DNA from 2 places in the Shewanella decolorationis genome. Region 2 is predicted to be linked to the other one. Evidence: predicted binding sites of a transcription regulator. Region 2 holds the regulator's gene; the other holds the start of a gene.
What was found. The regulator sigma-54, encoded in region 2, starts transcription at its own class of promoters, with help from an activator protein. The targets are predictions, from matches to a motif close to GTTGGCACGNNNNTNGNNT.
Positions count from the first base shown of each region.

Region 1 (16,519 bases), 2.2 Mb from region 2:
GGCGCCGATCGGCAAACCAGCACACTTATCGATAAAATCGGTCGCCAACTGGAGTTGGGTGCCGATGGCGTTCAAACACAGGAACAACCGATATTAGCCATGGCATGCAATGCCAAGGGCTGCGATACGATCACCAGTTTACTCAAATGCTTAGCTCAACTTATCAGCCATAGAGTGCCACTCTCCCTTGCGCCGCTAATGCCTCAATCGGCAGATAAGGCTACAGCGAAAACGATAGTGCCACATTCTGTCAGCACCAGCGCATTAGGCGGCCATTATTCAAACGTATTCCAAGAAGGAGAACCCCTTTGAGTTCTCAAATGCATGCTCACCCTACTCTGCAAGACGGCACCGCAGTGCCAAACGACCAGCGCCAAAGCTCAAAGGCGATGCCAAAGATCGCCATCGTCGGCCTTGCCGTTCAGTATCCCGATGCCGACACACCTGAGCAGTTTTGGCAAAATCTGCTGGATAAAAAAGATTCACGCAGCCAAATTGATGCGGCCAAACTCAATGCCAATCCAGCGGATTACCAAGGGATTCAAGGCCAAGCCGACCGTTTTTATTGCGATAAGGGCGGCTATATCCGCAACTTTCATTTTGACCCACAGGGTTATCAGTTGCCGCCGACGGCCTTTGACGGGCTCGATGAAAGCTTTTTATGGGCATTAGATTGCAGTAAAAAGGCCCTGCTGGATGCGGGCGTAGATTTAACGGCGCCATTGCTTGAACGCACAGGGATAGTGATGGGCACGCTGTCGTTCCCGACCGCAAGCTCCAATGATCTGTTTTTACCGATTTACCATCAAGCGGTTGAAAAGGCATTAAAAACCAAGCTTAATCAACCCGAATTTTCTCTAGAACCCTTCGCCAATGCGTCAATTGCGGACACACAACTGGCAGCCAATGGTGCCATTGCCCATACCGCGTCTAAATTGTTAAGCGATGCCCTCGGCCTTGGCGGTGCACAGCTCAGCCTCGATGCCGCCTGCGCCAGTTCTGTCTATGCCCTCAAATTGGCCTGCGATTATTTAACTACGGGCAAGGCCGACATGATGCTCGCGGGCGCGGTATCGGGCGCCGATCCCTTCTTTATCAATATGGGATTCTCGATTTTCCACGCCTATCCAGACCATGGGATTTCGGCGCCTTTCGATAGCAATAGCAAAGGCTTATTCGCAGGCGAAGGCGCAGGCGTATTAGTGCTTAAGCGTTTAGAGGATGCCGAGCGCGATGGCGATAATATCTATGCTGTGGTCAGTGGTATTGGCTTATCGAACGATGGCAAGGGCCAATTTGTCTTAAGCCCCAACAGTAAGGGCCAAGTGCAAGCCTTCGAGCGCGCCTATGCCGCCGCCAACACCCACCCGAGCAATATCGAAGTGATTGAATGCCATGCCACTGGCACACCGCTGGGGGATAAGGTTGAGCTCACTTCGATGGAGCGTTTTTTCGAAGATAAACTCGGCGGCACTCAGGCGCCGCTGATAGGTTCGGCTAAATCCAACCTTGGGCATTTACTCACTGCTGCTGGCATGCCTGGGATCATGAAAATGATCTTCGCCATGCGCTCAGGGCAACTGCCGGCGAGTATCAACCTTAAGGCGCCGATATCATCGCCTAAGGGATTGTTTAGCGGTAATAATATCCCTACTCAGTTGCAGGCTTGGCCCGATAAAGCAGGCAATGATCGTCGCCATGCAGGGGTGTCTGTATTTGGTTTTGGCGGCTGCAATGCCCATCTGTTGTTGGAATCCTATCAGCCGACAGCGCACAGCGCCGAGAAGCAAGCCAACAAACCAGTTTATCAGCAGCAAGCATTAACCGTTATCGGCATGGCGTCGCATTTTGGGCCTTTAGCCTCTATCAATGCGTTGAATAAGGCGCTATTAGCCCAAACAGATGCCTTTATCCCACTGCCGCCTAACCGCTGGAAAGGCTTAGATAAACATCCCGATATCTTGCAGCAATTTGGCCTAAATCGCGCGCCCAAAGGCGCCTATATCGAGCAGTTTGACTTCGACTTTTTGCGCTTTAAAGTGCCGCCCAATGAGGATGACAGACTTATCTCCCAGCAGCTTTTGCTGATCAAAGTCGCCGATGAGGCGATTCGCGATGCCAAGTTAACCGCTGGCAGCAAGGTCGCCGTGTTAGTGGCGATGGAAACCGAGCTTGAACTGCACCAATTCCGTGGCCGCGTGAATTTGCATACCCAACTGGCGGATAGCTTAAAGAAACAAGGCGTTCACCTCTCCAATGATGAATACCTCGCCCTCGAAGCCATCGCCATGGACAGCGTGCTCGATGCCGCCAAGCTCAATCAATACACCAGCTTTATTGGCAATATTATGGCGTCGCGCATCGCCTCGCTGTGGGACTTTAACGGCCCAGCCTTTACCATTTCAGCCGCCGAGCAATCGGTCGCCCGCTGTATCGATGTGGCGCAAAACCTGCTGTCCCAAGAGGTCCTCGATGGCGTAGTGATTGCCGCTGTGGATTTAAGCGGCAGTGTTGAACAGGTGATATTGAAAAATGCTCAAATCGCCGTTGATCTCGATGCTAACAGCGCGAATCCACAATGGAAGGTGGGTGAAGGCGCGGGCGCTATCGTGCTGACCAGCCAGCAAGCGAGCAAGAGTGTTCAAATGGGTTACGGGAACATTCTAGGTCAAGCATTTGGCACAAATCATCAGCTGCCCAAGCTGTTAGATTCGCTGATAACCGAAACAGCTAATGCCAATCCTTCAGAGCCCTCTGCCATCCATATGGTTGAGCAATGTATTTCCCCAGAGGAGCGACTGCCCGCAGAGCAGCTATTAGCGCAGCTTAATCTGATAGGGGCGCCATGCCACCGAGTCGCCAATACCCTTGGACATAACTTTGCCGCTGCGGGTATGGCCAGTCTTCTGAGTGCCCTGTTGAGCCTAAAGAATGGGTCTGCGGGTTCAGATAAAAACGCCGCTAAACAGGCATTAGTCTCCACCCAAAGCCAAGGCGTGAACTCGCTGCTGCTGTTAAGTCAGACTGCAACGCAGGCGGCGCAACTAGAACAGCGCCTTGAGCAAGATTTAACCTTGAGTGAGCAAAAGCATTTAATCAAACCAGTGACGCTCGGTGGCCGCGATATCTATCAACATATTGTGGATACGCCACTGCCAGCACTTGTCGCCATCCAAGGCAAAATGCGCCAGTTGCAGCCTTTAGGCCAACAGGCAACACAAACTAAGCCCACAGAACAAGCAGCACTTTATATCAGGGCAGAAAACGTCACCCCATTTGCCACACCAATAGCAGTAGAGAGCGGTATGTCATCTAACGCACCACACCAATATTCGGCGGCACCCTTGGCGCAGGATAGGGCGTCGCAGGATAGCGCGGCACTGTTACAAAACCAGCAACTGTTGCAAAACCAGCAATTGGCCCGCGAGGCGCACTTAGCCTTTTTACAGAGCCGTGAGCAAGGGCTCAAACTGGCCGATGCGCTGTTAAAAGCGCAATTGTCCCAGACGACACAAATAGGGGCTGTTACACCCCATGTTGCCCCCAGCACAAATGTCGCTCCCACGGCGCAGCAAGCTGTATCAGGCCCAGAATTAAAACCAGAGTTAAAACCTAATCACGCGAATGTCGCTCCCTACACACCACCCGTTCCTGCGGATAAGCCCTGCATTTGGAACTATCAGGATCTGGTGGAATATGCCGAGGGTGACATTGCCAAGGTCTTTGGTGCCGATTACGCCATTATCGATAGCTACGCACGCCGGGTGCGCCTGCCAACCTCGGATTATCTGCTGGTCTCGCGGGTGACTAAGCTCAACGCGCAAATGAACCGCTATCAGCCGAGCACTATGACCACAGAATACGATATTCCTGTGGATGCGCCCTTTTTGGTCGATGGCCAAATTCCTTGGGCGGTGGCGGTCGAATCGGGCCAGTGCGACTTAATGCTGATCAGCTATTTAGGTATCGATTTTGAAAACAAAGGCGAGCGCGTCTATCGTTTGCTCGACTGCACCCTCACCTTCCTTGGGGATCTGCCCCGCGGTGGCGACACCCTGCGCTACGATATCTCCATCAACCACTTTGCCCGCAATGGCGATACCCTGCTATTTTTCTTCTCCTACGAATGCTTCGTGGGCGATAAGCTGATCCTAAAAATGGACGGCGGCTGCGCGGGATTCTTTACCGATAAAGAACTGGCCGATGGCAAAGGGGTGATCCGCACCGAGGCCGAAATTAAGCTACGCGAGCAGGCACAAATTGCACTGGCCAATGAATATGCCCGAAACGGCAATAAGCCACGCTTCACACCACTACTTAACTGCGCGCAAACGGCCTTTAGCTACGGCCAAATCCATCGTCTATTGAGCGCCGACATTGGTGGCTGTTTCGGCGGCGAACATGCGGCGCATCAGGCAAAGTTTGGCCTCCAGCCTTCACTGTGCTTCGCCTCGGAAAAATTCCTGATGATCGAGCAAGTCAGCAAGCTCGAAGTGCATGGCGGCGCTTGGGGCTTAGGCTTGATTGAAGGTCACAAACAATTAGCCCCTGATCATTGGTATTTCCCCTGCCATTTCAAGGGCGACCAAGTGATGGCCGGCTCCCTCATGGCCGAAGGTTGTGGCCAGTTACTGCAATTCTTTATGCTGCATATTGGTATGCACCTAGGTGTCACAAACGGTCGTTTCCAACCCCTTGAAAACGCATCGCAAAAAGTGCGCTGCCGCGGTCAGGTGTTGCCACAATTTGGCACGCTCACCTATCGTATGGAAGTCACCGAAATTGGCATGAGCCCTCGCCCCTATGCCAAGGCGAATATCGATATCCTGCTCAATGGCAAAGTGGTGGTGGATTTCCAAAACCTCGGGGTGATGATTAAAGAAGAATCGGATTGCACCCGCTATTCGCAGAGTCATTATTCGCAAAGCCATTCTTCACAAGGCAGCTCTTCGCAAAGCAGTTCTTCACAGAAGAATACTCACCAAGCAGCAAATATCGACAACCAAGCGGAACAAGCGCCGCTGATGGCGCAAATCCCAGATGTTGCCGCTCCCTTGAATAAAGGCGTTGTACCGCTTAAACATGTGAGTGCGCCGATTGCGCCAGCAGGCTCTAAGTACGCCAACCGCGTGCCCGACACCCTGCCGTTTACGCCTTACCATTTGTTTGAATTTGCCACCGGCGATATTGAAAACTGCTTCGGCCCCGATTTTAGTATTTACCGTGGTTTAATCCCGCCGCGCACGCCTTGTGGCGATCTGCAACTCACCACCCGCGTGGTGGCCATTGAGGGCAAGCGTGGCGAGCTGAAAAAGCCATCCTCCTGTATTGCCGAGTATGAAGTGCCCAGCAACGCTTGGTATTACGCTAAAAACAGCCATCATGCCGTGATGCCTTACTCTGTGTTGATGGAAATCTCATTGCAGCCCAATGGCTTTATCTCGGGTTATATGGGCACGACCTTAGGATTCCCGGGGCAGGAGTTATTCTTCCGCAACCTCGACGGCAGTGGCAAGTTACTGCGCGAAGTGGATTTACGCGGTAAGACCATAGTCAACGATTCGCGCCTGCTATCCACCGTGATAGCTGGCAGCAATATCATTCAAAACTTTAGCTTTGAACTGAGCTGCGATGGCGAGCCCTTCTACCGTGGCAATGCGGTTTTCGGTTACTTTAAGGCCGATGCGCTTAAAAACCAGTTGGGTATCGACAATGGTAAAATCACCCAAGCTTGGCACCTTGAGCGCGGTATAAAAGCCGACAGCCAAATCAATCTGTTAGATAAAAACGGCCGCAGTTTTGTAGCGCCGCATGGCAAGCCACACTACCGCCTCGCGGGTGGTCAGTTGAACTTTATCGATAAGGCCGAAATTGTAAAAACTGGCGGTAAGAAGGGACTGGGATACTTGTACGCCGAGCGCACTATTGACCCGAGCGATTGGTTCTTCCAGTTCCATTTCCATCAGGATCCAGTGATGCCAGGCTCCCTCGGCGTCGAGGCGATTATCGAATTACTGCAAACCTATGCCATAGACCAAGACCTAGGCGCAGACTTTAATAATCCGAAATTTGGCCAGATCCTGTCAGAAATTAAATGGAAGTACCGCGGTCAAATTAATCCATTAAACAAACAGATGTCGCTGGATGTGCATATCACCAGCATTGAAGATAAAGACGGTAAACGCATCATCAAGGGCGATGCCAACCTAAGTAAGGATGGCCTGCGCATTTATGAGGTAACCGATATCGCTATCTGCATCGAAGAGGCATAGCGCTAGCGCCAAAATTGCAGCATTAACCACAGTTAGCTTAAGAGCAGTTAGCTTAAAAACAGCACACAACTGCCGCAGTGCAAGGGAATAACCTCACTGCGGCAAACAAATTCAGGCCCCAAACACCTAAAAGTGAACAGCCCAAATGACGAATACCACACTCGATAATAACTCTCTCGATAATAATAAGCTCAGTCCTTGGCCATGGCAGGTTGATGAAGCCGCCATCAGTTTCGATATCGATTCCCTTGGCAAAAAACTTAAAGACCTCAATCAAGCCTGTTACTTAGTCAATCATGCCGAAAAAGGCCTAGGCATTGCCCAAAGCGCCGAGGTGGTGGGTCTTGCGGATACTGCCGCCAGCAATGGCTTACACAAAAGCAATGGTTTGCATCCTGTCAGCGCCTTCGCCCCCGCCCTTGGCACCCAAAGCTTGGGTGACAGTAATTTTCGCCGCGTGCATGGGGTGAAATACGCCTACTACGCAGGCGCTATGGCTAACGGTATCGCCTCGGAAGAGTTAGTTATCGCTCTTGGTCAGGCGGGCATCTTGTGCTCCTTTGGCGCGGCGGGGTTAATTCCATCGCGCGTAGAAGCCGCGATTAAACGCATTCAAGCGGCATTGCCCAATGGCCCCTACGCCTTTAACTTGATCCATAGCCCGAGTGAGCCTGCGCTGGAGCGTGGCAGTGTCGAACTCTTCCTCAAGCATCAAGTGCGTACGGTTGAAGCCTCGGCATTCTTGGGCTTAACACCGCAAATCGTCTATTACCGCGCCGCGGGCCTGAGTCGCGATGCCAACGGCGAGATTGTGATTGGCAATAAAGTGATTGCTAAAATCAGCCGTACCGAGGTGGCCACCAAGTTTATGGAACCCGCCCCCGTTAAGATGCTGCAGCAATTAATGAACGAAGGGCTTATCAGCGAAGATCAAATGCTAATGGCGCAATCTGTGCCCATGGCCGATGACATTACCGCCGAAGCCGACTCAGGCGGCCACACCGACAATCGCCCTCTGGTCACGCTATTACCGACCATTTTGGCGCTCAAAGATACCATTCAAGCCAAGTACCAGTACAAAACACCGATCCGTGTGGGCGCAGGTGGGGGGATCGGCACGCCCGATGCGGCGCTGGCGACCTTCAATATGGGCGCGGCCTATATTGTCACTGGCTCAATCAACCAAGCCTGTGTTGAGGCGGGAGCCAGCGAACATACCCGTAAATTACTCGCCACCACCGAAATGGCCGATGTGACTATGGCGCCCGCCGCCGATATGTTCGAGATGGGCGTTAAGTTACAAGTGGTTAAGCGCGGCACCCTATTCCCAATGCGCGCCAATAAACTCTATGAGATTTACACCCGCTACGACTCGATTGAGGCGATCCCGGCAGAGGAACGACAGAAGCTGGAAGAGCAAGTGTTTCGCGCCTCATTAGATGAGATTTGGGCAGGCACTGTGGCGCACTTTAATGAGCGCGATCCTAAGCAAATTGAGCGCGCACTGGATAATCCAAAACGCAAAATGGCACTGATTTTCCGCTGGTATTTAGGTCTTTCGAGTCGCTGGTCAAACACGGGCGAAGTCGGCCGCGAAATGGATTATCAGATTTGGGCAGGCCCCGCCCTCGGCGCCTTTAATGCTTGGGCTAAAGGCAGTTATTTAGATGATTACCGCGAGCGCAATGCGGTCGATTTGGCTAAACATTTAATGCAGGGCGCCGCCTACCAAGCACGGATTAACCTGTTGTTATCCCAAGGGGTAAGTATTCCTGTCAGCTTGCAACGCTGGAAACCACTGCAACGCTGCTAATTCGCTTTGGTAAACCTTATTGAGCGGGTTAAGTGAAAACTTAACCCGCTTTTTTTGGGGTTAAAATTGGGGTTTCATTTTTGGTTCGATTACGAGTTCAGTATCAGCTCGGCATGGTTGCTATCAATCAATCGAATAAATAATGCCAAAAGCCGATTTGAGTTCTGTTTCCGCTCTGCATTGTCACTTCAGTGGCACGCCATAAAACCATCCCTGGGGGCTCAACGGAAAAATCCCTTTTTCCGATGGCCACTGCCGTGACAATGCTCGCCTGCAAACTATCAAATACATACGGCCTGATTTTAAAATGGATTACAGAAACGAACTTTGATGGACGAGATTTCCCCTCGATTCCCCTACTGCAACTCTTACCGAATCGCAGGTAAAAATTGCCTATCACGCTTATATCAACCAATACTCCCGTCAGTACAGCATTTAAAAATAATCTTAATATTCAATAAATTAAATTAAAACCTCAAAGTTGGCATTAAGCTCGCAATATCCCCTTTGTGAGTTTATTGCTGGATTGAATGATAACGGGATGTAAGACGTAACCTAGCTCGCTCGAGGTATATGTGCAAAGTGAAAGTAGACAGAAAAACCGAAATAAGACAAAGGAGGTGGCTATGTTAGGTTGGACCTTAATGTTTCTGGTTGTGGCCATTATCGCCGGACTGTTTGGATTTACGGGGATCGCTGGCGCCGCAGCGGGGATCGCAAAGATTATTTTCTTCCTATTTATTGTATTACTCGTGATTTCCCTGCTGGTCAATGCCCTTAAGGGCAAGGCACCACGCGCTTAAATTGGATAAAAGGAGAATCGATATGAAACCTATGACCATAATTACCACCGCATTTTTAGCCTTATTATTAACTTTTGGGCTGTCAGCCTGTAGCGACAACCACGCCGAGGATGCAGGCGAAAAAATCGATGAAGCCATCACTGATACTGGCAATGCGATTGAAGATGCCTGTGAAGAACTGAAAGAAGGCGTTAAAGCGAAAGATACCCGCTGCTAGGGCGAATGACTGAGAGTTGTGAGTCACGCAAACGAGCAAGGGGAATCACAGCTCGAGTGAGTACCACCGAGCCACTTTATCGCGACAGTCATTGGTTACGATAAAGTGGGTTTCCCTGAGGCTCGCCGTTTATCGATGGAGGAGATGCCAATGCTGAGTAAGATCCACATTAAGTATTTCTATCTGTTCGGAGCGCTATTATTTGGCTATTTTGCCGTAACGGGGCATTCTCCCATTCTCACCTTTATTTGGGCATGGTGCAGCCTTTCCCTCGCCCTTGTCGGCTCGGCCTATTGGTTTAATCTCGCCAGTATTTTTAGAAAACGTCAGGATGGTTCCATCCCTTGGTATATCCGTTGGGGCTTTATTCCGTTTTTATTAGGATGCCGACTCTATAATCTCTGGGCACGCCGCCGCGATAGCATGCCTTCAATGCAAGCCATTGATAAATATCTGTACTTGGGTAGCCGCTTAAGCGCTGCCGATTTACCTAAACTGAATCGTTATGGCATTAACGCTATTTTAGATGTCACCGCCGAATTCGACGGCCTCGATGTGTCCCTGTATGAGGATCATATCGACTATCTGAATATCCCTATTCTTGACCACAGTGTGCCGACTAGCGCCCAATTAAATCAGGCGATTAACTGGTTACATCGCCAAGTACGCGCCCAAAAGCGGATATTGATCCACTGTGCGCTCGGCCGTGGGCGCTCCGTAATGGTGCTGGCCGCTTATCTTGTATGCCGCCGCCCCGAACTCAGTTTTGCCGAGGTGCTGCAACAGATTAAAAGCATTCGTAAAACCGCAGGGTTAAATCGCTGGCAACTTAAAGCGTTGGAGCAGATGTACACTCAAGGGGAAATCAAACTGCATAAGCGAGCCTGGATTATCGCCAATCCCGTCTCTGGCGCAGGTAAATGGCAGAGCCATGGCGAACAAATTTGCACTGAACTGAAACGTTATTTTGAGGTGCAGTTAGCGCTCACCACACCAGAGATTAGCGCCCAAACCCAAGCAAAAAAAGCCCGGCTTCAGGGTGCCGATATCATCATCGCTTGCGGTGGCGATGGCACTGTTACTGAGGTCGCGGCGGAGATTATCGACACCGATATCACCTTAGGCATTATCCCCCTTGGCACCACCAATGCCCTATCACACGCCCTCTTTGGTTTAAGCAGTAAGCTCAATGCCGTCTCCCAAGCCCTTGATAATATTATCCAAGGCCAGACACAGACCATAGATACGGCGCGTTGCAATGAGCGGCTGGTGTTGCTGCTGGTCGGCATTGGGTTTGAGCAGCAAATGATTGAGTCGGCGAGCCGCGAGCGTAAAAATGCCCTCGGCCAACTCGCCTACCTCGATGGTTTGTGGCGCGCGGTGAACACCGACACCAACCTCGAGTTGCAGCTGACTTTAGATGACCAAGCCCCAATGACAGTGCAAACCCACAGCCTAGTGGTTGCCAATGCCGCGCCTTTTACCAGCTTACTCGCCCAAGGTAAGGGCGAACCCAATATGACCGACGGCTTGTTGGATATCACTTGGTTGGATTCAAATAATGAGCCGAATGAACAGCTTATCAGTCTGGCTGAACTGGCTTTTACCGGCTGGATTAAAGAGGCCGCCAATAGCGACTCTGCGCCCTCGGCCAACGCGGGTAAAGTGAAACATGCCCACGCTAAAAGGGTGAAGATCAGCAGTCAGCCCCCATGCAAGTATGTGATTGATGGCGAAATTTGTGAGCCAGAGGAACTCAATATCGATATCCTGCCCGCCTCTTTAAAAGTGTTTGTGCCCTATCAAGCGCAAAATGATGAACAACAGTCAGAGCCCAAAATAAGCTAACGCATTCAGAATCAACGCTGAACCAAACTCTGAATCAAAGCTGAATCAATGCATTAGCTTATTTTCAGGCATTTAATGTAGGTTACTACTTGGCGACGCTATTGCTAACGGAATCTTCGCTAACGGTATCTGCATCAGCGGTTTGAACGTCTGACTCCTGCTCATATTTACTGAGCTTGTTATAGAGGGTTTTAACGCTGATCCCAAGCTGCTCGGCGGTGTCGGTTTTATTGCCCTGACTCGTTTCAAGCGCTTGGTAAATGGCGATTTTTTCCAGCTCTTCAAGGCGCATACCTTGGGGGATCACTACATTTTCCTCCGCAGTGGCCTCTTTATCTAAACTGGGCGTCAGCTGTAAATGCTCAGGGGTAATCTCATGGTCCGCCAGAATATAAGCGCGCTCGATAGCATGCTTTAACTCGCGCACATTACCGGGCCAAGTGTGGGCCGCAATCGCCTCTAAACTTGATGGCGAGAACACTTTACTCTGTTTTTCCGCCGCATTGCGATAGGCCAGAAAATGCTTCGCAAGTCCGACTATATCTTCCCCGCGCTCCCGCAATGGCGGCACTTGAATGGGGAAATGCGCTAAGCGAAAGTACAAATCCTCCCGCAGCTGCCCTTGCTCAATCGCCACTAAAGGATCGCGGTTTGTCGCCGCCACAATACGCACATTCGCCTTGAGCACCTTAGGGCTGCCGACAGGGCGATATTCATTATTTTCGAGCACTCTTAATAGCTTAACTTGATGCTCAAGGGGCATCTCGGTGACTTCATCGAGGAATAAGGTGCCGCCTTCCGCCTGCTCAAATACCCCTTGGTGATCACGATTCGCGCCGGTGAAGGAGCCTTTTACATGGCCGAAGAGTTCACTATCGACCAATTCTGGGCTCAAGGCGCCGCAGTTAATCGCAATATAGGGCTTATTCACCCGCGGACTGGCTAAGTGAATGGTATTAGCGACCAGTTCTTTACCCGCGCCACTCTCACCGATAATCAGCACATTACTCTCGGCGGCCGACACGCGGCGGATAGTGCGATACAAGCGGTGCATAGGTAATGAGGAGCCCACCAGCAGACCATATTGGTCTAATTCGCTGGCAAAGGGGCGAATACGCGTCGAGGTATTGGCAACCAGATGCTGGGCAAAATCCGCTAAGGTTTCGCACAGCAACGACATATCGATGGGCTTACGGAAATGGTAGCCCGCATATTTGGACAAGAGTTTATCGAGGTGAGGATTCGGCAGGCCGTCGGAGAGGAAAATAAACTCCACATCCGCAATGGCGCTCGACTCGAGTAAGGCTAAGTAATCTTCACGACTTAGACGGGGCAGCTCAATGATCGCCACATCGATACGATTGGCCTCCAGCTGACTAATCCAAGATAAATCATCGGTACTGCGTAGCTTGTTGTAGGTCTGCGCGCCTTCGAGCTGCACTAATGCCTGCTCGGTTTCGAAGTCCTGTAGATGATAGAAAAGCGTTGGTCGGATCATCTTGTGCCACTCCCTGTGAATGAAGCACCACTGTATGCCAGCCGTGAAATTTTAACAATCTCAACGGTAAGAGTTGCCGATAATAAGCAGCCCACTAGCGACAATGGATAAATATGATCAGTTAAATCAAGTCATTAACTTATCATTAAAAAGTGAACGAAATATGCATAGCAGCTGAATGAAGCTGATATTTCCATAAAAACTTGGGCAATCCGTGTCGGCGGAGCAGCCCAAACTACCACAGGAGGTCGTTATGACGTCTAATGTTGCGCAACATCAGACCGAGTTGAGCGCCGATATTAAGCTGGTTAATGAGTTAATCGAGCTGACCCAAACCGGCGTGGATTTTTATACTCGGGCCAATACCACTGTCGATGACTACAGCCTAAAACGCATTTTTATCGCCCAAATCAAGACGTATCAAGGGATGCTGGCGCGATTTAGGCAACTGCTCGCCCAATCATTACAACAAATGGGCCCGAACTCGGTGCCGCCGTCGCAGACTCGGCCCTATGCCGATGTCGATGCTTTACTTCTCAAACAACAACTCGCCGATGCCCTCGTCGTGCTCTGTGAGCTTGAGCGTCAGCGCCTTAGCCACCTCAAACAGTTAATTAAAAAGGCCAACCACCCGAGGTTAATCAGCCAATTGGCCGAAGATATTGCCTGGCTACAAATCCATTTGGATACCTTACACCTGCGTAGCCAAGCCCTGTAAGGCAGCCATGCCAGCCAATAACGCGGCCAACTGAGCCGCGTTTTTGTTGCCTGCGATCTATTTGAGCTTAACGCCTATCCCACTTAAGCCCAATCGCTTAATCACCCTCGGTAATATTTACATTTTGTCGGTAAAAAGCGCCGATTTGACGATTAAGCCAAACACCTAAAACAAGTGCAAACAACACTTAACCCATTTAAAATCAGTAAGATAAAAACATTGGCACGATTCACGCTTTAGTATCTTCGAGATAACAACGGAGGATATCATTATGAAAAACACGACAACTTTAGCTTTAACCACCTTACTTGTCGGTTCTATCAGTTTAAATGTGGCCGCCGCACAGGATTGGAAAGACGATGCCAAAGATGCTTGGATCGATGGCAAGGCCGAAACGACTTTGTTGCTCAATACTAACCTCAACTCCTTTGACATTATGACCGACGTGAAAAACGGCCATGTCACCTTAACTGGTCAAGTAGAGAGCAGTGTCGATAAGGCGCTCGCCGCTGAGCTCATCAAAAGCTTAGATGGGGTAAAAGGGGTCGATAACAAATTAACCGTGATGAATGAAGACGAAGGCACCAGTGAGGTGGTGAAGACCCTAACCGACTCTAAGGTTGCAACAGTCGTGAAAACCCGTCTGTTGTTCTCGACCGACGTATCGGGCACCCAAATTAATGTCGACGTTGCCGATGGCGTAGTGACCTTGCAGGGTGAAGTGGCTAGCGATGCAGAGCGTCAATTAGCCCTGACCATTGCCAAAAATACCGATGATGTGAAAAAGGTCGTCGATAAAATCAAAGTCAAAACCTCATAATGGTCCTGACATGCAGCCCTTGCTAATTCAGCGCTTGCCAATTCAACGCTTGATATTAGTCACTCGGGCAAAAACCACAAAACCAGCTTCGGCTGGTTTTGTTTTATCGGCGCGATGTCATGTTAATCATGCCTTAGGCTTCGGCTTCCTGTTCGATGCAGAAGGTAAACTCATAAAAATGTTGTCCATTTTCGATGCTTATCGCCATAGTGCCATATAGCCCTGTGAGTTCACCCGCACCTGAATGGGGGACAACCTCAAGGTGTAATCGGTTTTGACCATCAGTCATAATGCCAAAATGTTGCAGCACAAAACTGCCCTGTCTGCCGCACAGTTTTCCCACGACTTGCTCAATCGCCACGTAACCCGCAGAGCCTTTTACCGCTGTCATAGCACTGAGCATTTCGCCTTGGCTGCGAGCTTCTAGCTCACCATAAAAGGTTTTATCTAAGGTCATTCTGCCCAAGTTCACGCCGCCCACACCTGTGGCATAGGCATTCTCGGGATTGAGCTTAACATCAAATTTGCCCGTGACTTTGGTCATTTCCATGACACGCTCCTTGTTTTAATTTTATGTTTTATGCCAAAACCTTAGCTTTCCCAGCCGCTAGGTGAAATAAATACCTCAGCCGTAGCTGAGGTAAAATTAACTTAGCATAAGCCCAGATATAAACCTAATTCAGTGCTTTGATTTCCGACTCACTCACACCGACTTCAAGGGTTTTAGCCACATTCGGCTCCTCTGCCATAGGTTGACCAGCCGCCCTATCGCGATAGGTGATAGCAACTTTAAATGGGGCTTCAAAGGGATACACGGGTTCAATACTATCGACTTCGATGCGATCGCCAATAAACACACTACCTAAGTGCTGTAATCGATTTTGGCCATAATCTAAGCTGAATAAACCGAGGTACACAAATACCCCCGAACCTTGATTTTTGACAATAAAAGGCGCCACAAAGGGCATGGTTTGCTGTTTAGGATCATCCTGCAATGGCACATCGCTTTGGGTATCGGGCTCTAATGCGGGGTCAAAATTAAGCGGTGTGATCCGCATATAATCTAGCAATACCCTGCCCTTTTCATCACCTTGTTGATAATCCCCCAGCGCAAATTCCGTTTGCTTGATTTTAATAAAGTGCGTCAACACCACGGGCAGTTGGCTATCGGGCAGCTTAACTTCAAAGGGATTGGCCGTATTTAAGCTAAAGAGTTTCAGCATCACCTCGGAGGCGTTCGCCACCGGTTTGACCTCACTTGGCACCACTGATTCGATGGCATCTTCATTGGAAGATAATGCCGCCTCTTTGGCTTTTGCCTTAGCATCGGCCTGCGCCATGGCCTCATCGTATTGCAGCACTTGGCCATCTTCCATGACCATGTAGATATCATCATTGGTCATATCAAAACGATAAATGCCAACGGCAAGAATACTGAGCACAAGGACAGTCGCCGCTATCGTTAATTTAACAAACATACTCATTCTTTCCCCCAATATCCTAGTCGCGGCATGTTTCACTCTTATGATAAAAACCGCCTTGCTCATAGCATCAAAAAATTGCTCTTCCTACAAGGTCAAAGCCGCTTATTTTTGCTTTTAGTCAGCACAAGTTCAGCAAGTTAACCCATGCTGATATATATATGATTTAGACTTTTCATTCCCGTTCCCAATCGGGCTATAATTCTGTCCGCAAAATGCATCAATCCCATAAAAATATTGCCGAGCTTTTAAGGATTTTATCGCCAATGACCAATGCATCGACCAGCCCTTTTGCTGTGTTAAACCAAACCACTGCAAACTCGTTTAATGAACAGAAAAACTTGATAAAACGGGTGTTTAAAGGTAAGCCTGTGCAATGTCCAAGCTGTAATCAAACCCTCAAAGTCATCTTGCCGGAGACAGCTAAAGCCGAACAGGCAGCAGGTATTTTCTGCCCCAAAGGCTGTACCGATATCGAGCTAGACATGGAGGCCGTAGCAGGTATCTAAGCCTTCCTTTTGGACGAGTGCAATTGTCCACGAAAATAATGGCGGTAATATCCCACGAGATTACTGCCAATAAACAACAGCTCCATCAATACCGCCATGGGCGAACCCACTAAGATATTGTGGCACAACCAAAAACTGGTGCCGACTATCATCAATAAGCGCAGATTTTTATCCGCCTGACAAAAGGCGGCGCGGGTTTGAAACAGCGTTCCAATACAACTTATCACGCTCACAAGCCCGCTATAAGTTAAGCCGCTCATCAGCACTGCCGCTCCACTAAAAAACCACATGACTTTTTTTGACGTTGTAAAAATGCTGGTGAGGTAACGCACTGTGGCAATCCCCATTAGCCCTGCGGCCGTCCATTGTGCCAATAAACAAAAATGGATGGAGATTAGGATGCCCGAGACGAATAAACAGGCGACGATGCGCTCACGCGTCTTAAATTGAAACGACATCAAATCGAAAACGATGGCAATCGCCACCAATAGTTGTGACAGGGTAAAAGCACTCAAGATAGGCTCCTTTAGGGTTCAATAT
Region 1 covers NZ_CP037898.1:3,016,879-3,033,397, forward strand. Annotated here, with positions in the region: gene EYR25_RS13645 (PfaB family protein) at 1-312, shown strand, start outside; gene EYR25_RS13650 (hotdog fold thioesterase) at 321-6,272, shown strand; gene pfaD (eicosapentaenoate synthase subunit PfaD) at 6,418-8,085, shown strand; gene EYR25_RS13660 (DUF1328 domain-containing protein) at 8,712-8,888, shown strand; gene EYR25_RS13665 (hypothetical protein) at 8,911-9,105, shown strand; gene EYR25_RS13670 (diacylglycerol kinase family protein) at 9,256-10,953, shown strand; gene EYR25_RS13675 (sigma-54 interaction domain-containing protein) at 11,039-12,451, opposite strand; gene EYR25_RS13680 (hypothetical protein) at 12,705-13,169, shown strand; gene EYR25_RS13685 (BON domain-containing protein) at 13,441-13,989, shown strand; gene EYR25_RS13690 (DUF3224 domain-containing protein) at 14,123-14,539, opposite strand; gene EYR25_RS13695 (hypothetical protein) at 14,664-15,473, opposite strand; gene EYR25_RS13700 (hypothetical protein) at 15,737-15,979, shown strand; gene EYR25_RS13705 (YgjV family protein) at 15,976-16,494, opposite strand.
Region 1: EYR25_RS13660 (DUF1328 domain-containing protein) is a predicted target of sigma-54. The motif match lies at 8,566-8,584, and genes of this name have one in related genera.

Region 2 (16,519 bases):
AGTGAATTGCGCTTGAGCGCCTTTGCTCTTCTACCTATTTATTAGTATGTAAGAACTGTGCCAATTTTTTGAAATTTACATTTTCATTTAAAATCATAATCTTATTTAAATGTTTCAAACGGTGTTTTTTCAAAGCCATGTCAGAAACGGTGCAGCTTGCACTATTTCAGTGCTTTTACTCTAAATGTTATGCAGATGAGCTTGAGATGTTTCTGTTTAGTGTTGCTTTCGATTGAATCAGTCATAAACTGAGCGATAAAGCGATTAAAGATTGTCTCAACAGAGAATGTTTATATACTGCGGTTTTTATGGTGTCTTTTGGCGACTTGCCACGCCCTCTGCCTTTTGGCGGGCAAATACCATCATCAATCATGTTATGAGGTCATAAATGATGAAGCCTTCTCTGATTAAATCTCTGCCGGCGTCAAAGCTGGCGATTGTCGTGGTTACCAGTGCCCTGATTGCTTCGGGCTGTACGACTGTCAATCCCTATACCAACGAACAACAAACGGCGAAAGCGACGACTGGCGCCTTAATTGGTGCGGTTGCCGGAGCGGCTGTTGGGGTTGCGTCATCAAGTAAGAGTGACCGCGGTAAAGGTGCTTTAATTGGTGCAGCCTCTGGCGCCGCCGTAGGTGGTGGGATTGGCTATTACATGGATGTGCAAGAAACCAAACTGCGTCAACAACTAGCTTCAACAGGCGTGAGTGTAACCCGCAACGGTGACAATATTATTCTCAATATGCCAAACGAAGTGACCTTTGGTGTCGACCAAACTGAGCTGAGCGATGGCGCTAAGCGCGTATTGAACTCAGTGGCGCTGGTGGCCAAGGAATACAGCAAGACCCAACTGAATGTATTAGGTTATACCGACAGCAGCGGCTCAGATGCTTACAACCTACGTTTATCACAAGTGCGTGCCAGTGAAGTGAGTAACTATTTGATGAGTAAAGGTGTCGCTTCTGCTCGGGTTAAATCTAAGGGCATGGGTGAGGCGAGTCCTATCGCATCGAATGCAAATGCCGCAGGTCGCGCGCAAAACCGCCGAGTGGAAATTGTGTTAACTCCTACCGGTTAATGATGCGTCAGAGAATATAGAGTCGCCTACGGGCGACTTTTTACATTCTGCATTTGGTGATTCTTTGCATTAGGGAACAATTTACATTTAGGGAACAATTTACATTTAGGGAACAATTTACATTTAGGGGACAATTTGTCCATTCATCTAAAAGACTTAAGTGATCTTGGCCACAATCGCCCCGATTTGCATTTATCGGACTGCGTTAATACTTGATCCGCTAAAGGTTTTGCCGTCTTGTATACACTAGGACATTTCTGTGTGAATGGAGAGTACAGCATGGCAAAACAAGGTTTAGTGTTAGCAATCAGTTTAGGGTCGACATTGATGGCGGGAATAGCACAAGGCGTACCAATGAGCACTGAGGCGGCTGCACCAATTGAACTAAGGGCCGCAGGCAGTTTAAAGGCGGCGATGAACGATATTATTGCCGCTTACCAAGCGAAATCCGATGCCAGAGTCGCGGCGCAATATGCGCCTTCGGGCCTATTACTCAAGCGGATCCAAGAGGGTGAGCAGGTTGATATCTTCGCTTCGGCGAATATGAAACACCCGCAGGCGTTAGTCGATGCGGGAGCGGGTCGAGAGGTGCAAATGTTTGCCCGTAACCAGCTCTGTGCCATTGCTCAAGCGGATGTACCACTCACTAGCGCGAATTTATTAGATACACTGCTCGCGCCGCAAACAAAGCTCGGAACGTCAACACCAAAAGCCGATCCCGCGGGGGATTATGCTTGGGCAGTGTTTGCGAAAGCCGAGGCCTTAAAAGCCAATGCAAAAACCACATTAGAAACCAAAGCCTTGCAGCTAACGGGTGGGCCTGATAGTGCTAAACCGCCCAAGGATCGTAATCCCTATGCTTGGGTGATGGAAAATAAGCAGGCAGACGTATTCTTAACCTATTGCACCAATGCGGTGCTGGCACAAAAAGAAGTGCCAAGTCTTAAGATTGTCGATTTACCGCCAGAGTTAGCGGTCGGTGCCGACTATGGCCTATTGGTGTTAAAGGATGCCAATAGTGCAGCTGCACCTCTGGCCGAGTTTATTTTATCCCCTGAGGGACAAGCGATTTTAACGGGTTATGGTTTTCAGCCGCCTAAAAAATAGTGCTAATTGACTCATTAAAATGGCGCCCTATGGCGCCATTTTTGTTGTTCGTTTTAGCAGGTTGAGTGCTAGGGCGTGTTGACGTTTCGAGATTAGATTTGTTCGTTCTGGCAAGTACATGCTCGCGAAACGAGGAATGATGTGTCGTTATTCTACTCAAATGACGAGCGGTTCTTATGACAGAAAGTCAGAGCAAGAGCTTGCCAGACGAACCCTTCGGGCAGCATTTGGCTGGCGTTTCTGCTGCGTTATCGTCCGTTTATGTAGAATAACTACACTGCACGGACGTTGCCTTGCATAAAAGCCAGCTAAATTGCTGCAAAAATAACCCTGAAACGTCAATACGCCCTAGTGCATTAAATACAGGGTCGCTAATCCTAGGAAGGCAAACAGACCAATCACATCGGTGACTGTGGTGAGCACCATGCCGCCCGCTAACGCAGGATCCACTTTTAAGCGCTTTAAGATCAGCGGAATACTGGCGCCGGCTAGCCCTGCAACTGTCATATTGATGAGCATTGCGCCGCCAATCAGGCTGGCAAGCGCCATATCGTCTTTCCAAACTAATACCGCGATAAACACCAAAATCGACCACATCAGGCCATTTAAAAAGCCAATGGCGAGTTCTTTGCCTATCAGCCAGCGAGCATTGCTCTGGCCAATATGACCCAAGGCAATCCCGCGGATAACAAGAGCTAAGGTTTGATTGCCCGCGACCCCGCCCATGCTCGGGACAATCGTCATTAAAATCGCAATCGTAGCAAATTGTTCGATTGTGCCTTCAAACATATTGCTGACAGAGGCTGCCAGCAGGGCGGCAAACAGGTTAATCGTCAGCCAGAGTGAGCGGCGGAAAGTACTCTTCACTACAGGGGCGAAGGTGTCTTCATCATCGTCCATCCCCGCCATCCCCATCATGGAGTGCTCGGCGTCCTCACGGATAACATCCACCACGTCATCGATGGTGATACGCCCGAGTAATTTGCCCTCGCTATCGACCACGGGCGCGGACACCCAGTCATGGCGCTCGAACAGCTGCGCTACTTCACTGTCGGACATGCCCACGGGAATGCTCTCGATATCGGTATCGATAATGCTGCTGATATGAGTATTGGGATCGCAGGTGAGCAGATCCGTAAGTTTGACCCCACCGAGCACGCGATCGTGCTTATCCACCACGTATAAGGTGTCCGTGGTGTCGGGCAGATTGCCCCGTTGGCGCAAATAACGCAGTACCACATCGATATTCACATCGGGCCTTAAGGTCACAGTATCTGTGTTCATTAAGCTGCCCGCAGTTTCATCGGGGTAGGAGAGCGCTTGCTCAACCCGCTGGCGGTTTTGCAGACTCATGGACTGCAATACTTGTTTATACACTGCATCAGGTAGGCTTCGCAGGATATAAGCGAGATCGTCCGTGTCCATGCTGGCGGTGGCCTTGGCGACCCGCTCAGGGCTCATGGCACTGATCAGCGGATCTTTTAGCTCTTCACTGAGCTCATCGAGAATATCCCCGAGCTGATCTTGATCGACAAGTTGCCATAGCACTTGCCGCGCCTTAGGGGGCGAGGACTCTAAAATCAATGCGATATCCGACGCCGCCATGTTTTGCAGCATTTGCCTGACATGCACAAACATACCGCTATTGAGGGCATGGCTCAGTTGGTCGAGACGTTGTTCGACTTGTAAGCTGTCTGAGGCTTCTACAGGCATGTTTCCTCCAAGGTGGCGACGGTGGATAGGCGGGCGTTTAGCTATTGAGGACTTAAGCCAAAGCGCAGCAGTATATTGTAATTGAGCGCACGGGAGGGCGTCGAGTCACAAATGTGTTTAACTTGTATAAGGTGCTGAAATCAAAACCAAACAGGGTACTGAATAACGGCAGGGATCATCGAGATGAGATGTCGAGGCTATTAGCAGGCTTCGTCGAACTTAGCGTCGATAAGCGCGCAAATGGCATTGAGTGCAGGCTCCGCATCCGGGCCTTCGGCAATCAGGGTAATGGTTTTACCCATGCCAGTTTCTAGCATAAGGAGCCCTAACACACTGGCGGCAGAGGCCTGTTTTTCACCTTGGATCAGCGTAATGCTGGCATCAAACTCTGAGGCCAACACCACGAGTTTTGTCGCGGCGCGGGCATGTAAACCAAGCTTATTGCAGATGGTGACTTGGCGCTCAAGCTTTGGCATGGCTTAACTCTCGGTGGCGGGCATTCACTTTGTGTTTACCGTTGCTAAAGCGTTTAGCCAGTTGCTCGGCCACATAAACCGATCTGTGTTGACCGCCAGTACAGCCGATGGCGATGGTCAGATAGCTGCGGTTATTACGCTCTAAGTGGGGCAACCAAGTCTCGAGTAAATTCTCGATTTGCCAGATGAACTTATTGACCAGTGGCTGGCGATTTAAAAATTCCGCCACGGGTTCATCTAGGCCGGTTAGTGGACGCAGTTCGAGTTCCCAATGGGGATTAGGTAAAAAGCGCACATCAAACATAAAGTCGGCTTCGGTTGGCATACCATGCTTAAAACCGAAGGACTCAAAGTTAATCACCAGTTCCTTATCGACACTGCCAAGCAGGATTTGCCGTACTTGGTCGCTGAGTTCATAGATATTCAGATTCGAGGTATCTATGTAGTGATCCATCTGCTGAGACAGGGGCTCGAGCAATTTGCCTTCAAGCTTAATGGCTTCTTGCAGAGAAACACGGCTCTTAGATAAGGGATGTAAGCGTCGAGTCTCGCTGTAGCGTTTGAGTAGCACTTTATCGCTGGAGTTTAAGAAGAAGCTAGTAAGTTCAGTGCCCGCAGGCAGGCTGGCAAGCTGTTTGACGAGTACCTTGTCTTGCTCCGGCAGGTTACGCACGTCGACGCTGATGGCGACGAGATCGTTACTGCCCTTGAGCTGTTCGAGTAAGCTGCCAATCAGCGGCAAAGGAAGATTGTCGACACAATAGTAGCCGAGATCTTCAAGCACTCTTAGTGCGACCGATTTGCCCGAGCCTGAGCGCCCTGACACTATGACCAGTTTCATCCAGTGATTACCTGATAGAGTTCCGTTTCATCATGCGTCTTGCGCAATTGCTTCAATATTTGTTTGTCACTGAGCTTTTCAGCCATGCAGGACAAAGTGCTTAAGTGCTGTTGACATTGGTCAGCAGGCACTAGCAGCGCAAATAAAATGTCGACAGGTTGTTTATCGATAGCATCAAAGGCTATCGGCTCCTCACATTTCACCAATATGGCTATGGGTTGTGTTATATCGGTTAATCGACCATGTGGAATGGCGATGCCGTTACCTATACCTGTGCTCCCCATCTTTTCGCGCGCCACAAGGCTTTCGAAGATCTCTTGAGATGAGAGGGTGGGGTACTGGGCAGCGGCTAAGTCGCTGATAAGTTCCAGTACCTTTTTCTTACTGCCCGGAGTGGCGCAGGTCGTGCATTCCGGCCGCAGTATGGTACGAAGTTCCATTGCTAGTGTTTTGTTAACTTCTCTTTGTGTTTAATAACCTGACGATCAAGCTTGTCGATCAGGACGTCTATGGCAGCATACATATCTGCATGCTCTGAAGTCGCGAAGACTTCACCACCGGTGAGGTTGATTCTCGCTTCGGCAATTTGTTGCATTTTCTCAACATTGAGCACAACGTGCACATTATTGATCTGTTCGAAATGACGTTCAAGTTTTGAAAACTTTTCCTCAACATAAGCCCGTAACGATTCAGTAATCTCGATATGGTGTCCACTCAGGTTTATTTGCATATAAACGTCCTCCGATTTCCACTTTAGGCTATAAACTTTTACGCTGATTGGAAGGGGGAATAAGCATCGCTTCTCTGTACTTCGCAATGGTTCTGCGCGCAACGTTAATTCCCTGTTCTGCCAGAAGTTGTGCCATCTTGCTGTCGCTTAATGGTTTTTTCTGGTTTTCCGCTGCAACCAGTTTCTTAATGAAGGCTCTGATTGCCGTGGATGAGCACTCACCGCCATCATCAGTCCCGACGTGGCTTGAGAAGAAATATTTTAGTTCAAAAAGTCCCTTTGGGGTATGCATGTATTTTTGTGTGGTCACCCGTGAAATGGTGGACTCATGCATCTCTACCGCTTCAGCGATATCGTTTAGGACCATAGGTTTCATGGCTTCTTCACCGTATTCGAAGAAACCCTGTTGGTATTGCACTATGCAGTTTGCCACCTTGAGCAGTGTTTCGTTACGGCTTTCAAGGCTTTTAATAAACCACTTGGCTTCTTGCAGATGCCCGCGGATAAATTGGCTATCGGCTTGGCTTTTGGTGCTGCGCGCCATGGCTGCATATTGCTGATTAACATTGATTTTTGGCATGCAATCTGGATTTAACTCGACCACCCAGCGACCGTTTTTCTTCGATACCGACACATCGGGGATGACATATTCTTCATCAACAGGGGTGATGAGCAAACCGGGACGAGGGTTTAAGGTTTGGATCAGCGCTATGCTGTCCCTTAACTCGTCTTCTTTGAGTTTGGTCTTACGCATCAACAACCTAAAATCGCGGGCAGCGATCAGATCTAAATGATCTTTGATCAGCATGCGGGCGTTTTCGAGGTGTGGAGTATCCGGTGAAAAGTGGGAGAGTTGGATAAGCAGACATTCGCTTAAATCCCTTGCGGCGACACCGACGGGATCGAAGTGTTGAATACGCTTGAGTACGGCTTCGACTTCATCCAGTTCTATTTCGGGATTGCCCATGGCTTCGAGGATATCTTCAGTACTTTGAGTGAGATAACCTTGATCGTCGATGGCATCAATAATCGCGGTAGCGATGGCTAAATCGGTTTCAGAGAAGGGCGTGAGGTTTTTCTGCCATTCTAAATGTTCGTAAAGGCCTTCACTGGTTTCCCCTTGGAAGGGCATGTCATCTTCACGGCTGGCGCCTGAACCTGAGTTTGGCGATGCGGTAAAGACTTCATCCCAAGTGGTGTCCATGGGCAGTTCTTCGGGCAAGGATTCTTTGGTCAGCGACTCGGCAATGTCCACGGTGGAATTGTCTTGTTCCTGTGGCTGAGCCGTCGTTTCGCTAAAGTCGGTATCGGCGATATCTTGATTACGTTCGCTAGGCGCGTCGAATTGCTCCTCTTCCAGCTCGAGAAGAGGATTAGAGTCTAAGGCTTGCTGGATCTCTTGCTGCAGTTCCAATGACGACAGTTGCAACAGACGAATGGCCTGTTGGAGTTGTGGCGTCATGGTTAACTGTTGACCCAGTTTGAGCTGGAGTGACGCTTTCATGTTACCGCTGATCCCTACGTTATTATTTTGAATTTAGGCCGCTTGTTATCATATTGATGGCGCTGATAAGCCAAAATTCAAGGCTAATTGGCTCTGTTTAAGTAACTATAGCCTGAATTGTTCACCTAAGTACACAGCCCTAACTTGCTGATTGTCTAAGATCTCTGCGGGAGTTCCTTCGGCTATCAGGTTTCCGTGACTGACAATGTAAGCATGTTCACAGACGTCTAAGGTCTCACGCACATTGTGGTCTGTGATCAGTACCCCAAGGCCTCGGCTCTTGAGTTGTTCGATGATTTTCTTGATATCGATAACCGAAATCGGGTCGACACCGGCGAAGGGTTCATCGAGCAGAATAAACTTAGGATTGGCCGCTAAGGCGCGGGCAATTTCGACGCGGCGACGTTCGCCGCCCGATAACGACATGCCTTGGCTATCGCGAATATGGGTGATATGGAACTCTTCGAGCAGATGTTCCAGCTCTTCTTCGCGTTGGTCGCGATTGAGCTCTTTACGGGTTTGCAGTACCGCCATGATATTGTCGTGCACGGTCAGCTTACGGAAGATACTGGCTTCCTGTGGTAGGTAACCAATGCCTTTGCGAGCGCGCAGATGCATGGGATCGGCAGTTAAATCATCGTTATCGATAAAGATATGGCCTTTATCGCTTTTGACTAAGCCCACGACCATGTAAAAGGTGGTGGTTTTACCCGCGCCGTTTGGGCCGAGTAAGCCGACGACTTGACCCGTTTTGACCGTCAGGCTGACATCTTTCACAACCTGACGACTCTTATAACTCTTGGCGAGATTCTGTGCTTTTAAGGTGATTTGGGTCATTTAGGATCCTGTTTTTTCACAGGTTTGTCTGCGGGCTGATTCTTGAGTTCTTCCTGATAGTTGTCAGGTTTAATAATGGTAATCACGCGATCATCACCGCTACCCGTGCTCTCCGCGATCAGTTTTTGCTGAATAATATCGTAACGGATGAGGTTACCCGTGACTTGGCTACCCGCTTGGTCAAGGGTCGCTGAACCCGTTAAGGTTAAGGTACGAGTCGCCATTTCATAGCGAATTTCTTTGGCACTTGCTGAAGCAGGGCGTCCATCATCCAGAATTTGGCTGTAGGTCGCAGGATTCCCCGTTGCGACTAAAATCTTGCTGTTTTCGCCTTCGGCAGAAAACGCACGTAGTTGATTTGCATTAATTTTTATCGAGCCCTGGGTTACTTCTACCGGACCGAAGAAAATGATCTGGTTATTTTTAATGTCCGCAGTTTGGCTGACGGCTTTGATTTTTACTTCTTGCTGTAAGTCACCGACCTTGGCGAAGGCGCTCATGCTAGTGATTAGCATTAGGCCGACAAGTAATATGTTATTTTGCTTCATAGGTTCCTACTACCTGACTGGTCAATTGCACTTCCTGCGCGTTAAGGTCGGCATAAAGGCCTTGCCCTTGAATATTAAAATCTTTCCCTGTGACGTAAATGATGCGGTCAGAGGTCATTATCATAGTGTTGAGATCGAGTTCTAAAAAACTGGTGGACAATGTCTGTATGGGTTCACCAGGGCTGATGGCATCGATAATAACATTCTTTTCTAATACAACCTTGCCGGTATCTTTGTTGAGTCGACCTTGGTCGGCTCGGATCTGCCATTTTGCTTTACCTTGGTCGGGATAGACAAGATAGACAGGCTGAGTAAAGTCGGTCTGGTTTTTCAGCTCATAGTGCTCCATGTGCTTTGCCGTGACGCGACTGTTAACTTGCCCTTGCTCATTAAACTCAATGCTACGCAGATCTTCGATAATGTAATCGGGTCTATCACTGACGTTCAAGCTGTCATCCGTATCGCCACCACGTTTTTGCTGCACTTGCCAATATAGCACCAGCGCAGTACCAAAAAAGGCGATAATGGCGAGGGTCACACGACTCATATGCTCATCCCATGGGCGGAAGTGAACTTATTTTGGCTCAGCAACAGCAGATCCGTGAGTTCCCTGAGTGCGCCATGTCCACCATTTAAGTGAGTCACAAAATGGGCGTGTTGACGGACATAGGGATGACCATCGGCAACACAGACGGCAAGGCCGACCACATTCATTACTGGTAGGTCGACAATATCATCACCGATATAGGCGACTTCTTCTGGGGTGACATTGTAGAGCGACAGTAGCTCTTCATAGGGGACGAATTTATTATCCACGCCCTGATAAATATGGGTCACACCCAGAGCCGTCATGCGGTTTTCAACAATTTTAGACTGACGGCCAGTGATGACCGCCAGATTAAACCCACTGGTCAATAATGAACGAACGCCATAGCCATCGCGGGTGTGGAAGGCTTTGAGCTCTTCCCCTGAGTTGCTCAAATAAATGCGGCCGTCGGAAAACACTCCGTCCACGTCGCAGATTAGCAGTTTAATTTTTTGCGCTCTTTGCCAAACATCGTCGCTGATGGGGCCGTAAAATCCTTGCTGTGGCATTAAATGACTCCCGCTTTAACCATATCGAGCATATTGAGCGCACCGACAGGATGATTGTCTTTATCTATCACTATCAGGCCGTTGATATTTTTGGAATCCATCACTTGCAGCGCCTGCGCCGCTAGGACGTTTTCAGTAATTGTGACACAGTTTCGCGTCATCACATCGGCAATTGGCGTGGTGCGCAGGTTGACTTGGGCGTCGATAACGCGGCGTAGGTCGCCGTCGGTAAAGATACCCACAAGTTTGTTCTGCTCATCGATAACAGCAGTCATGCCAAGGCCTTTCTTGGAGATCTCGTACAGGGCATCGGTGATGCAGATATCGTGTTTAACCAAAGGTAAATCATCGCCGCTGTGCATCACGTTGCTGACTTTTAGCAGTAGCTTACGGCCTAAGGCGCCGCCCGGATGGGACATAGCGAAATCGTCTCGAGTAAAGCCTTTAGCTTGCAGCAATGCAATGGCCATCGCATCTCCCATCACTAAGGTTGCCGTGGTGCTGGAAGTTGGCGCAAGTCCGAGCGGACAGGCTTCTTCTGGTACTTCAATGCATAAATGAATTTTGGCCAAACGTGCCATGGTGGACTCAGGTTTGCCCGTCATGGCGATCACTGGGATGGCTTTACGCTGGATAACCGGCATCAGCGCGAGGATTTCGCTCGACTCACCCGAGTTTGAAATGGCAAGAATAATATCATTATCCGAGAGCACACCTAGATCACCATGACTGGCTTCGCCAGGATGCACAAAAAATGCAGGTGTACCTGTGCTGGCGAGGGTGGCTGAGATTTTATTGCCAATGTGGCCGGATTTTCCCATCCCCATCACTATCACTTTGCCGGTGCAGTTGAGAATTAACTCGCAGGCTTGGGCGAATTCAACGGAATCGACATATTGATATAGATTGTCGAGGGCCGATTTTTCTATATCGATAACTTTACAGCCCCACTGGCGCAATTGTGATTGGTCTACCATGTCTATCTCTCTTCTTGCATTGTCTTTGTCGCCCCGTCTGGGATTGGAATAGCACAATTTGGTACGCGATAAAGATGATAAAATTAACGGCTTCTTACCGGAGTAGCGTCTTATTGTTTGCCCTTGCCAATCAGGTTTGAGGCAATAGGGCAGAATAACCTGTTTAGCGATTGAATGTCTTGAGCAAAATCATCGTCTTGGTTGTTTTAGCGCTGCCACTTTTATGGTTATGGTCGCCATGATAACCAGTTTGACATTCAATACGTCTTTTGAACTAAGTTATCTTGCCTAGTTCAATGTGATTTCGCTTAGCTTATTAGCCTTAGCTAAACAATCTTGCTGATTTATCAACAAGGATGAAAACATTAAGTAACACTTTATCTTCACAGAGCGAAAACTTAGGGCGCATTCTCGCTGGAAATGAGGCAAATTGAAAGTATCGCAGGACGATAGTGTCGATTCTGTTGTAGGTTAAAGCGCAATTACGTACAATTTGCGGCTCTTCGATTGGTCTGGGCAGGAAGCGTAGGCCACCTCTTTTCAAATATCGGAATCAAGCATGACTCAAGAACAAACGCCGTTGGTTGAGATCCGTCATTTGGGCTTCAGCCGTGGCCAGCGTGTCATATATGAAGATATTAGCCTGTCTATCCCCCGGGGCAAAGTGACCGCTATTATGGGCCCCAGTGGTATAGGTAAAACCACCTTGCTTAAGCTTATCGGTGGCCAATTGATGCCAGATAGCGGCCAAGTGTTGTTCGATGGACAGGATGTGCATGCCGCGAGTCGTAGCCAATTATTCGAACTGCGTAAGCGCATGAGCATGTTGTTCCAAAGTGGCGCTTTATTCACCGATATCAACGTCTTTGATAACGTCGCCTTTGCGCTGCGTGAGCATTCGGGCTTACCCGAAGAGATTATTCGCTCAATCGTATTGATGAAGCTCGAAGCCGTTGGCCTGCGTGGCGCCGCGCAGTTGATGCCAAGCGAATTATCCGGTGGGATGCAGCGCCGCGCTGCCCTTGCTCGGGCGATTGCCCTTGAGCCTGAAATGGTAATGTACGATGAGCCTTTTGCCGGACAAGACCCGATTTCCATGGGCGTGCTGGTGAAGCTTATTCGCGAACTCTCAGATGCGTTGAATCTGACCTCGATTGTGGTGTCCCACGATGTGGATGAAGTGCTCGGGATTGCAGATTATGTGTATGTGGTTGCAGATAAAAAAGTTATCGCCCATGGCACGCCTGAGGAGTTAAAGCATGCGGATAATCCGCAGCTCAAACAGTTTATTCAAGGGGCGCCCGACGGCCCTGTGCCGTTCCACTATCCGGCAAAGGATTATCAGCAAGAATTGTTGGCAAAAGGAGTTGGCAAGTGAAGTTATTTGACAGTATTGCCGACCTCGGCCGCAGCGCTATCGAGTTAGTGCTCGGTTTTGGCCGTGCGGGCCTGATGCTCTGGGGCGCGATTTTTCGCTGGCCTCGGGTGCGTAAAGGTTTTCCATTATTAGTGCGCCAAATCTATGTGGTCGGCGTACAATCTATGGTCATTATTGTGGTCTCGGGCCTGTTTATCGGCATGGTGTTGGCGCTGCAGGGCTACAACATCTTAGTCGGTTTCGGTACTGAGGAGAGCTTAGGCCCCATGGTGGCCTTAAGCTTATTGCGTGAACTCGGTCCTGTGGTTACTGCATTATTATTTGCTGGTCGCGCAGGCTCGGCGCTGACCGCCGAAATCGGTCTGATGAAGAGTACCGAGCAGTTATCTAGCTTAGAGATGATGGCGATTGACCCGCTCAGGCAAATCATTGCGCCACGCTTTTGGGCGGGGGTGATAAGCATGCCGTTATTGGCGCTAATGTTTACAGCAGTAGGCATTTATGGCGGCCATTTAGTGGGCGTGGAATGGAAAGGCATCGATGGCGGGGCCTTCTGGTCGATTCTGCAAGCCTCGGTCGAATGGCGCCAAGACATAGTGAACTGCCTGATTAAGAGCGGCGTTTTTGCCGTGGTGGTGACTTGGATTGCCTTATACCGCGGCTATCAAGTGGTGCCGAATCCGGAAGGGATCAGCCGTGCAACCACTTCAACCGTGGTGCAATCGAGCCTCGCCGTACTGGCATTGGACTTTTTACTAACAGCCCTGATGTTTGGCCGCTAACGGATTGCAGCGCCAAGGATACAGATAGACGGATTAACAGAGTGGTAACTGAGCATGTTGACACGAAAAATTGAATTATTAGTGGGTATGTTTCTCTTAACGGGCTTAGCGGCCTTTTTGGTGTTGGTGTTTAAAGTCGCCAATATCGAAGTGCAGACCAGCGACAGCAGCTATACCCTCACTGCCAACTTCACCAATATCGGTGGCTTAAAGGTACGCTCTCCGGTCAAGGTCGGCGGCGTAGTGGTTGGCCGCGTGAGTAAGATAGATTTAGACCCAGTCAAACTGGTGGCTGTGGTGACGATTGTGATGGACAAGCGTTTCGATAAATTCCCTGAAACCAGTAGCTTAGCTATTTTAACTTCAGGTTTACTCGGTGAGCAGTTCCTTGGATTAACACCGGGCTTTGTCGATGATGACGTGAGTATGCTTAAGGATGGCGACAAAATTGACGATACTCGCTCCGCATTAGTGTTAGAAGATCTGATTGGTCAGTTCTTATATAGTATGGGTTCAAAGGATAAATAGGGGTTACCGCTATGTTTAAACGCTTATCGCGCTTTTTACTGCCGTTAGTATGGATATTTACCGCAACGACCGCGCTGGCGGATGATGCACCGATTAACACTATGGACCCGTACGCCATGGTGAAATCCGTTGCCAACAAAACCTTCGACCGCTTTCATCAAGATAAAGCCTTGATCGACGCCGATGCGGATCATTTAAAAGTGATCGTGCGCGAAGAGTTGATGCCTTATATCGACTATAAATACGCCTCTTACAAAGTGTTAGGCCAGTATTTAAAAGAGTCGACTGAAGATCAGCGCAATCGTTTTGTCGATGCCTTCGAAGGTTACTTGATCTCAACCTACGCCCAAGCGTTTACCGAATACACTAACCAAAAAGTGGAGTTTTCTCCCGGTAGTGATTTCAGCAATGAGAAGATTGTCGATGTCAACGTGCAGATTATCGAAGCGGGTCGTCCGCCGATTAAGCTGTTGTTTAAAGTGCGTCGCCTCAAGGATGACTCTTGGAAGGCGTTTGACTTAGTTGCCGAAGGCGTGAGTTTGCTGTCCTCTAAGCAATCTGAGATCTCGAATCTTATCCGCCAGCAGGGGATTGATTCAGTGATTAAGATGTTGGAAGAGCGCACCAAAGACAAAGTGACTAAAAAGCCTAAAGCAGGGAAATAAGCGCCGTGGTTGAATTTGTGCAACAGGGTAAAATTTGCCACCTCAAAGGGCGTTTATCACAGGAGCAAGTGGTCGCACTTTGGCCGCAAAGGCAAAGCTTGTTAAGCCAAGATACCCAAATGTTGTCGCTCACTGAGCTGGAGTACAGTGACAGTGCTGGCGTGGCATTTTTGCTGGCGTTAGTGCGTCAGCACGGTACGCCACTGCAGTTGTGCTCAGCATCGGATCAGCTAAAAAAATTAATCGACTTATATGATTTACAGTCCTTCTTCACCGAAGAAGCGAATTGAAAAGGTAACGAATTTCATGGAATGCAGCTTAATAGAACAGATTTTACGTGACGCGTTAGCACTCGATGAAGTGCACGCCAGCTCCGATGGCAGCCACTACAAAGTGATTGCAGTGGGTGAATGTTTTGACGGTATGAGCCGCGTAAAACAACAACAAGCCATTTATGCACCCCTGATGAGCTATATCGCCAGCGGTGAGTTACATGCATTAACGATTAAAACTTTCACGCCGACCCAATGGAAACGCGAGAAAATTTTCAACAGCTAGTAGTGAGGAAAAGTGGATAAATTAGCGATTCAAGCAAGCCCTCCGCTTGCTGGTGATGTGATTATTTCCGGCGCTAAAAACGCTGCGCTGCCGATTCTAATGGCAGGCGTGTTAGCCGAGACTGATTTTATTGTGTCGAATGTCCCCAATTTGCGCGATGTGAGCACCAGCTGCAAGTTGCTGCGCTGCCTAGGTGCCGATGTGGATGAGTTGGGCGAAGGTAAGATCCGTATTTCAACCAAAAACCTTAATGAGTTTTGTGCTCCTTACGACCTCGTTAAGACCATGCGTGCCTCGATTCTGATCCTTGGGCCGTTATTAGCCCGCTATGGCACCGCAGACGTATCATTACCCGGTGGCTGCGCCATTGGTGCTCGTCCAGTAAATCTTCACTTACATGGCCTCGAAATGATGGGCGCCAAGATTGAAGTGAAAGAAGGTTATATCAAGGCCCGTGTCGATGGTCGCTTAAAGGGTGCCCATATTTTTATGGACATGGTGAGCGTAGGCGCGACCGAAAACCTATTGATGGCCGCGGCACTTGCCGATGGCGAAACCGTGATTGAAAACGCGGCCCGTGAACCAGAAGTGATCGACTTGGCGAACTGTTTGATTGCCATGGGCGCGAAGATCACTGGTGTCGGCAGTGCCACACTGCGTATTCAAGGTGTTGAGCGTCTACAGGGCTGTGAGTACCGAGTGATGCCAGACCGTATCGAAACCGGTTCCTTCCTTGTTGCCGCAGCAGTGACCCGTGGTCGTATCCGTTGCTTAAAGGCAGACCCTGCTTCGTTAGAGTCTGTTATCGCGAAACTTGAAGATGCGGGCGCCAAGATCACTACAGGTGAAGATTGGATTGAGCTCGATATGGAAGGTAAGCGTCCAAAAGCGGTAAATATCAAGACGGCACCATACCCAGGTTTTCCAACCGATATGCAGGCGCAGTTCTGCGTGCTCAACGTATTAGCCCAGGGCACGGCGACCATTACCGAAACCATCTTCGAAAACCGCTTTATGCACGTGCCAGAACTTATCCGTATGGGCGCGACCATGGAGCTTGAAGGCAATACCTGCATTATTCAAGGCATTGAGTCTTTGAGTGGTGCGCAGGTGATGGCGACCGATTTACGTGCTTCGGCAAGTCTAGTGATCGCAGGTTTAGTCGCCGATGGTAAAACCATCGTCGATCGCATCTATCACTTAGATCGCGGCTACGAGCATATTGAGCAGAAATTCCAAGGATTGGGCGCGCATGTAGAGCGTGTGCAATAACATTTGCGTAGGATTAGCTCCCAATAAAAAACCAGCCAAGTGCTGGTTTTTTATTGCGCGTAATTTGTTTGGGTAAAAAGGAAAGGGACAAAAACATGTTAGATTCCCAACTCTAATTTTTGAGTTTCGGATTAAAATTTCTATGGGTTAACGCTTTGCTAATTGGCTACCGCAACGTAGCGTAGGCAGTCCAGTGGAGGCCACGCTGTTTGCGGCCGAAACGAAATTAAGCAACTTGTTATAAAGCATTTAACTACCAACTGCATTAATTGCGTGTTGCACTAAACCTATGACAAACAAAGCAACCACTATTAATATTAAAGCCACAGGAACACCTAGAAGAATACGAGTAAAACTAGACCTGTTTTTAAAGACCTGTGAGCCTAAGACGGTTTCACCTAACCACTCTAGAAATAGATATGCCGGAATA
Region 2 covers NZ_CP037898.1:546,078-562,596, forward strand. Annotated here, with positions in the region: gene EYR25_RS02365 (YiaD family glycine zipper/OmpA-like lipoprotein) at 389-1,078, shown strand; gene EYR25_RS02370 (molybdate ABC transporter substrate-binding protein) at 1,358-2,185, shown strand; gene mgtE (magnesium transporter) at 2,534-3,898, opposite strand; gene EYR25_RS02385 (HPr family phosphocarrier protein) at 4,099-4,374, opposite strand; gene rapZ (RNase adapter RapZ) at 4,361-5,215, opposite strand; gene ptsN (PTS IIA-like nitrogen regulatory protein PtsN) at 5,212-5,655, opposite strand; gene hpf (ribosome hibernation promoting factor) at 5,658-5,945, opposite strand; gene EYR25_RS02405 (RNA polymerase factor sigma-54) at 5,974-7,449, opposite strand; gene lptB (LPS export ABC transporter ATP-binding protein) at 7,555-8,286, opposite strand; gene lptA (lipopolysaccharide transport periplasmic protein LptA) at 8,283-8,834, opposite strand; gene lptC (LPS export ABC transporter periplasmic protein LptC) at 8,821-9,381, opposite strand; gene kdsC (3-deoxy-manno-octulosonate-8-phosphatase KdsC) at 9,378-9,929, opposite strand; gene EYR25_RS02430 (KpsF/GutQ family sugar-phosphate isomerase) at 9,929-10,906, opposite strand; gene mlaF (phospholipid ABC transporter ATP-binding protein MlaF) at 11,466-12,284, shown strand; gene mlaE (lipid asymmetry maintenance ABC transporter permease subunit MlaE) at 12,281-13,066, shown strand; gene mlaD (outer membrane lipid asymmetry maintenance protein MlaD) at 13,121-13,594, shown strand; gene EYR25_RS02450 (MlaC/ttg2D family ABC transporter substrate-binding protein) at 13,606-14,259, shown strand; gene EYR25_RS02455 (STAS domain-containing protein) at 14,265-14,549, shown strand; gene EYR25_RS02460 (BolA family protein) at 14,566-14,817, shown strand; gene murA (UDP-N-acetylglucosamine 1-carboxyvinyltransferase) at 14,830-16,089, shown strand; gene EYR25_RS02470 (hypothetical protein) at 16,339-16,519, opposite strand, start outside.